DNA from 3 places in the Bradyrhizobium sp. AZCC 1678 genome. Region 1 is predicted to be linked to each of the others. Evidence: predicted binding sites of a transcription regulator. Region 1 holds the regulator's gene; each other region holds the start of a gene.
The links. The regulator PhoB, encoded in region 1, activates phosphate uptake and scavenging genes when phosphate is short. The targets are predictions, from matches to a motif close to TGTCATNNANCTGTCAT.
Positions count from the first base shown of each region.

Region 2: V1294_RS29220 (UDP-2,3-diacylglucosamine diphosphatase) is a predicted target of PhoB. The motif match lies at 748-764, and genes of this name have one in related genera.
Region 3: V1294_RS31605 (alkaline phosphatase D family protein) is a predicted target of PhoB. The motif match lies at 1,464-1,480, and genes of this name have one in related genera.

Region 1 covers NZ_JAZHSE010000001.1:1,295,522-1,297,721, forward strand. Annotated here, with positions in the region: gene phoU (phosphate signaling complex protein PhoU) at 1-550, shown strand, start outside; gene phoB (phosphate regulon transcriptional regulator PhoB) at 562-1,263, shown strand; gene V1294_RS06100 (protocatechuate 3,4-dioxygenase) at 1,277-1,855, opposite strand; gene V1294_RS06105 (tripartite tricarboxylate transporter substrate-binding protein) at 1,863-2,200, opposite strand, start outside.
Region 2 covers NZ_JAZHSE010000001.1:6,071,547-6,073,746, forward strand. Annotated here, with positions in the region: gene V1294_RS29220 (UDP-2,3-diacylglucosamine diphosphatase) at 1-725, opposite strand, end outside; gene thiD (bifunctional hydroxymethylpyrimidine kinase/phosphomethylpyrimidine kinase) at 930-1,730, opposite strand; gene V1294_RS29230 (Lrp/AsnC ligand binding domain-containing protein) at 1,863-2,108, shown strand; gene V1294_RS29235 (Ldh family oxidoreductase) at 2,183-2,200, shown strand, end outside.
Region 3 covers NZ_JAZHSE010000001.1:6,582,368-6,584,567, forward strand. Annotated here, with positions in the region: gene V1294_RS31605 (alkaline phosphatase D family protein) at 1-1,397, opposite strand, end outside; gene V1294_RS31610 (hypothetical protein) at 1,631-2,068, opposite strand.

The DNA.
Region 1 (2,200 bases):
AATCGACCGCCTGCAGCATGCAATCGAGGAACGCGCGGTGCTGACCATCGCGCGGCGCCAGCCGATGGCGATCGACCTGCGCGAAATCGTCGGCGCCATGCGGGTTGCCACCGATCTGGAGCGGATCGGCGACCTCGCCAAGAACATGGGCAAGCGGGTTGCCGCGCTGGAGAACGATTTCCAGCCACTGAAGCTGATCCGCGGCCTCGAGCACATGACCGATCTGGTGCAGTCGCAGGTCAAGTCGGTGCTGGATGCCTATGCGGCGCACGACCTGCCGGCGGCGATGGCGGTCTGGAAGGGCGACGAGGAAGTCGACGCCATCTGCACCTCGCTGTTCCGCGAACTTCTCACCTACATGATGGAAGATCCGCGCAACATCTCGTTCTGCATTCATTTGATGTTCTGCGCCAAGAACATCGAACGGATCGGCGACCACGCCACCAACATCGCCGAAACCGTATTCTACATGATCGAGGGACAGCAGATGCTCGACCAGCGCCCCAAGGGCGACATGACGACGTTTGCGACCACGATACCGAATAGCTGAGGGATACAAGAATGAGCGCGCGCATAATGGTGGTCGAGGACGAGGAAGCGCTGACCACGCTGTTGCGCTACAACCTCGACGCTGAAGGCTATGACGTCGAAACCGTCGCCCGCGGCGACGACGCCGATACGCGGCTGAAGGAGCGCGTGCCGGATCTCGTCGTGCTCGACTGGATGCTGCCGGGGCTGTCAGGCATCGAACTCTGCCGCCGCCTGCGCGCCCGGCCGGAGACCAAGCAATTGCCGATCATCATGCTCACGGCACGCGGCGAGGAGAGCGAGCGGGTGCGGGGCCTGGCGACCGGCGCCGACGATTACATCGTCAAGCCGTTCTCGGTGCCGGAGCTGCTGGCGCGGGTGAAGGGCCTGTTGCGGCGGGCAAGTCCCGAGCGGCTCGCCACCGTGCTCACCTATGGCGACATCGAACTCGACCGCGAAAAACGCCGCGTCGCGCGTTCGGGCCGCTCCATCGATCTCGGCCCGACCGAGTATCGCCTGCTGGAATTTTTTCTCGAGCATCCCGGCCGCGTCTTCAGCCGCGAGCAGTTGCTCGACAGCGTCTGGGGCCGCGACATCTATATCGACGAGCGCACCGTCGACGTCCACATCGGCCGCCTGCGCAAACTGCTCAACCCGGGCCGCGAACAGGACCCGATCCGCACCGTGCGCGGCGCGGGGTATGCGCTGGATGACAGGTTTGCGAAGGTGGAGTAGGGCGCGACCGAAGTCAGCCCCGCGCAAGAACGATATCGAAATTCAGAACGCGATGGTCTGCTCCATCTTCCGATGGAAGTGGCTCTGCAATCAGCAGATCGGGACGCAGCGCAGCGTTGAGCAGCCTGTCGCAGGCATTGAGCGGCTCGCCGGGAAAATACATCTGGGTGATCAGCCGCTCGAATCGGCCGTGAACTTCGAAGTGGATATGAGGCGGGCGCATCCAATCTGGACCTGCGGGATAAGCTCCAGGCTTGACGGTTTTGATCCGATAGACGCCGTCGTTATCAGATAGAATGCCGACGCAACCGACAAAGCGTGGATCGAGCGGCGCGGGATTGAGGTCGTTGGCATGCACGTAGCGGCCAAAAGTGTTGGCCTGCCAGATCGTGACGGGTACCCCGCGAACGGGTTCGCCGTCGAGATTGAGCACCCTCCCTGTGACCTCGATGATTTCTCCCTGCGCACACCCTTCGAAACCCCTGACCGAGGTCAGGTCGGCTTGTGAGGCTGGCGTCTGCCCGGTCGGGAAGTAGGGACCGAGAATCTGGTCCGGTGTCCGGTGCAGCCGCGTGCCCGTTGAGTTGTCCATGACCCCCTCAATCTTCTGGCGTAAAGCCGGAGGCCTGGACGATTGGGCCCCAGCGGTCGAAATCGGATTTGATCAGTTGCGCAAATTCCTTCGGCGTTTGGCCGGCGGGATCTACGGAAAGCTTGGCCAAGGCCGTTTTGAAGGCGTCGGTGTTCACCACCGCGCGGATCGCCTCATTGAGGCGGTTCACCGTTCCGGCAGGCGTATTTGCCGGAACGAAGACGCCAAACCACTCGTTGGCTTCCAGCGCGGAATATCCGGCCTCCCGAACCGTCGGCACATCGAGAAGCAGCGGGGATCGTTGCGATCCAGTTGTCGCCAGTGCCCTTATGGCGCCGGATTGCA
Region 2 (2,200 bases), 4.8 Mb from region 1:
TGCTCGGCGAGCGCAGTGCAGCTTTCCACCCAGTCACCGCAATTCATGTAGCGGATGCCATGCTCGTCGCGGATGGTGGCGTAGTGGATGTGGCCGCAGATCACGCCGTCGGCGCCGTGCCGCCGCGCCTCGCCGGCCAAGGTCTTTTCGAACGCGCCGATATAGTTCACGGCGTTCTTGACCTTCAGCTTCGCCCATTGCGACAGCGACCAATAGGGCACGCCGAACATGCGCCGGAAGAAATTGACGAGGCGATTCATCTGAATGGCGAAATCATAGGCCTTGTCGCCGAGATGGGCGAGCCAGCGCGCGTTCTGCACCACGAGGTCGAAAATATCGCCATGGATGACGAGATAGCGCTTGCCGTCGACGCCCTCATGAATGGTGTTCTCCACCACGTCGATACCGCCGAAATGCGTGCCGTAATAGTTGCGCAGGAACTCGTCATGATTGCCCGGCACGTAGATGACCTTGGCGCCCTTGCGCGCCTTGCGCAGCATCTTCTGCACGAAGTCGTTGTGCGATTGCGGCCAGTACCAGCTCGACTTCAGCGCCCAGCCATCGACAATATCGCCGACGAGATAGATGGTGTCGGCGTCATGGCTCTTGAGGAAATCCAGCAATCGATCGGCTTGCGAGCCGCGGGCTCCGAGATGAACATCGGAGATAAACAAGGTGCGAAAACGCCGTTCCGGGCTTTCTTCACTCAAGGAGTCACTACCCATACCTGTCCCCTGACAGATTTCTGTGACAGGGCGATGACTGTTCACGCCGCGATATTTCCGCGAGAATCACTGCCGCGCCCCCCACTTGCGGATAGCAGCGCGATGCGACAGGCAGGCGACAGTGGAGAGGCAATACGTAGCCGGATGGAGCCAACGGGGCGCGCATTCACGCGACCCGTTGGCTCCATCCGGGCTACGCTTGCTTCAATAAAACTTGTGAAAATGATGGATCGGCCCGTGACCGCGGCCAACGCTGAAACGGTCCGCCTCCGCAATCGCAGCGCTGACCCAGGCCTTGGCGTTGCGCACGGCGCTGTCCATGCCCTCGCCTTTCGCGAGCTCCGCGGCAATCGCCGAGGAGAGCGAGCAGCCGGTGCCATGGGTATTTTTTGTGGCGATGCGCGGCGCGGCGAGTGCGGTGACACCGGAGGAATCTATCAGATAGTCGATGCTCTCGGCGCCCTCCCCGTGGCCGCCCTTGATCAGCACCGCCTTGCAACCGAGCGCCAGCAATCGCCTGCCTTGTTTCTCGACGGCGGCTTCGTCCGCCGCCACGCCTTCGTCGAGCAGCGCTGCGGCTTCCGGCAGATTGGGCGTGATCACCGACGCCAGCGGAATGAGCCTGGTCCGCAACGCGTCGACGGCTTCGGTCGCGAGCAGCCGGTCGCCCGAAGTTGCCACCATCACGGGATCGAGCACGACATGCTTCGGCGCCCAGCGCTTGAGCCCGGCGACGATGGCATCGATGACCGGCGGGTGCGCCACCATGCCGATCTTGACCGCGCCGACGTCGAGATCTGAAAACACCGCGTCGATCTGCGCGGTCACGAACTCCGCCGGTACCTGGTGGATGCCGCTGACGCCCGTGGTGTTCTGCGCGGTCAGCGCCGTGATCACGGAGGCGCCGTAGACGCCGAGCGCGGCAAACGTCTTGAGGTCGGCCTGGATGCCCGCTCCTCCAGAGGAATCCGAGCCGGCGATGGTGAGCGCGATCGGCGTCGTCATCGCAAGCCTCGCGCAAATCGTGTGGTGAGGGCCATGAATTGTCCTACCGCGGCAGGGCACGGGCGGCAAGCTGGCTTGCCATCCCCGGCGGTTTTTGGCCTATTGGGGCCAACATTTTTGGAGACGACAGCGATGGTTCCCTTCTTCGTCCAGTTCAAATGCAAGCTCGGCCAGTCCTATGCCGTCGCCAATGCGCTCGCGGAGGCCGAGATCGCCTCGGAGATCTATTCCACCGCCGGCGATTACGATCTGCTGGTCAAATTCTACGTCGATAACGACACCGACATCGGCCATTTCGTCAACGAGAAGGTGCAGGTGATTCCGGGCATCCAGGACACCCACACCATCATCACCTTCAAGGCGTTCGGCACCGGCTAGCAACGGCGGCCCCCGCCTGCCCGCCATCGCCGTTAACTTTGCCCGGCGCGCGGCTATGCCCGCGGCCTCAGTGAGTGTCCGTCCTGTCCGAT
Region 3 (2,200 bases), 5.3 Mb from region 1:
CAGCCCTTCTGGAACGCAGCTTTCGGCCCGAACGTATTGTCGAGCGGGGCCGGCGCCCAGGTGCCCGCATGTAAGGGGCCGGAGATGAACTCCCAGAACGGCTCGAAATCCTGAAACGCCGCGCGGTTCGGATCGTAATGATGCGCGGCCGTGTAATGCATGTCGGCGGTCAGCCACACCGTGTTGCGGATGCCGGCGCGCTTCATGAACGACAGCAGATCGGCAATCTCGTGCTCGCGCCGCTCCGGCGGGCCATCGCCGAGGGCAATAGCATCCTCGCTGATCAGGCCGATCGGCATGTCGGCGGCGATCACCTTCCAGGTCGCATCGGAGGCCACCAGTTCGCGCTTCAGCCAGGCCAGTTGCGCCGCGCCGAGGATGCGGGTCTCGCTTTGGTCGTCGCGCTTGTTAAAGGTGGAATCGCGGTAGCTGCGCATGTCGATCATAAAGACGTCGAGCAGCGGACCGTAGGCGATCTTGCGATAGATGCGGCCGTCCTGCGCCGGCGTCGCGCGCATCGGCATGAATTCATGGAACGCGCGGCGCGCCCGCGCCACCAGAAGCGAAGAGCCGTCCTCGGCATAGCCGGTCTCGTCGGCGGTGCCGATCGGCGCCCAGTCGTTGGTCACCTCATGATCGTCCCATTGCGCGAACATCGGCACTTCGGCGTTGAAGGCGCGCAGATTGTCGTCGACCAGATTATATTTGTAGTTGGCGCGGAACTGTTCGAGGCTGTGCGCCACCACGGACTTCTGTTCGGTGACGATGTTGCGCCAGATCTCGCCATTGGGCAGCTTCAGCTCGCGTTCCACCGGACAGTCTGCATAGATGTGATCGCCGGAATGGATGAAGAAGTCCGGACGGTTGTCGAGCATGGTACGGTAGGTGCGCATACCGCCGCGCGAGGGATCGATGCCCCAACCTTGGCCGGCGGTATCGCCGGACCACGCGAACGAAATATGGCTTCGCGCGGTGGGCGCGGTGCGGAAATGCCCGACCTGCACCTCGCCTTCGATGCCGCTCTCGCTGATATCATCGAAGCGCACGCGATAGAAGATGTCCTGCCCCGCCGGCAGGCCATCGAGCAGAACTTTTGAGACGAAGTCGCTGTCCGGCAAGGCATCGGCGGTAACGATGCGAAGGATGGTCTTGAAGCTCTCGACAACAGAACATTCAACCTGCATCCGCGCCGGCCGATCGGCGCGCGCCCAGATCACCGCGGAATCAGCCGAGACGTCGCCCGACTGAATCCCGCTGGCGATGAGCGGACGATCCGCGGCGCGGCTGAGATGTGGTCTGGCGAGGCTGCCGAGACCGGCAACGGCAAATGTCGCGGCGGAGCGGACCAGCAACTGACGCCGGTTCAGGCTTTGCCCGGCGCGTATCGCAATCGGCATCGAAGCACCCTCGTCGAATCACGACGAAGGTGTGCCCGAGAAATTTGACTCCTGGCCGAAGGTTTTACGACAGATGGATGACGTGGAATCGTAGGATGGGTAGAGCGAAGCGAAACCCATCCAAGCGAATCGTAGGGTGGGCAAAGCGAAGCGTGCCCACCATTCACGCCAACGAACTCGGAGAGATGGTGGGCACGCTTCGCTTTGCCCACCCTACAAACTACGAACAAATACTACCGCTGCCAGCCGCAGATGCCGCCGGACTTGCACGGCCAGGTCTGGATCCGCGTGTCGCGCGCCTGCGCGTCGAGCGGATTGGTATGACGCCGCGCCAGCTTGGTGCGGGCGGCGCCACGCGGTTTCTCCACACGCGGTTTCTCGGCGCGCTCATGTGCTACGTGAGCAGCTACCTGAGGCGCTACTTGAGGCTTGGGCGCGGCTTCCTTGGGCACAACCACGCGCTCCGTCTTCACCGGCCGGGCATCGTTTCTGGCCTCGATCCGGACCGGGGCGAATCGCGTCTCCGGGCCGAGCCGCTTCGGCGAGAGCACGGCCTGCGAAAGATCGAGGCCAATGAGCTCGCCGGCCTTGTAGTCGTCTGCCAGCGCGGTGCTGCCCGACATCAGGAGCCCCGTGCAAAGTGCTACCGCAAAAGCGCTTTTCAGGACCATCGAAGGCCTCCTGAAATCAACCAAAAATCTGAAGAACGGCCATCATGTAGGCAGCCGGCCGCACAATGCCAGCCGATCCCGCCCGCAAGATTACTGGTGAATGATCCCGGCTGTGGAAAAGTTCACAGCCAA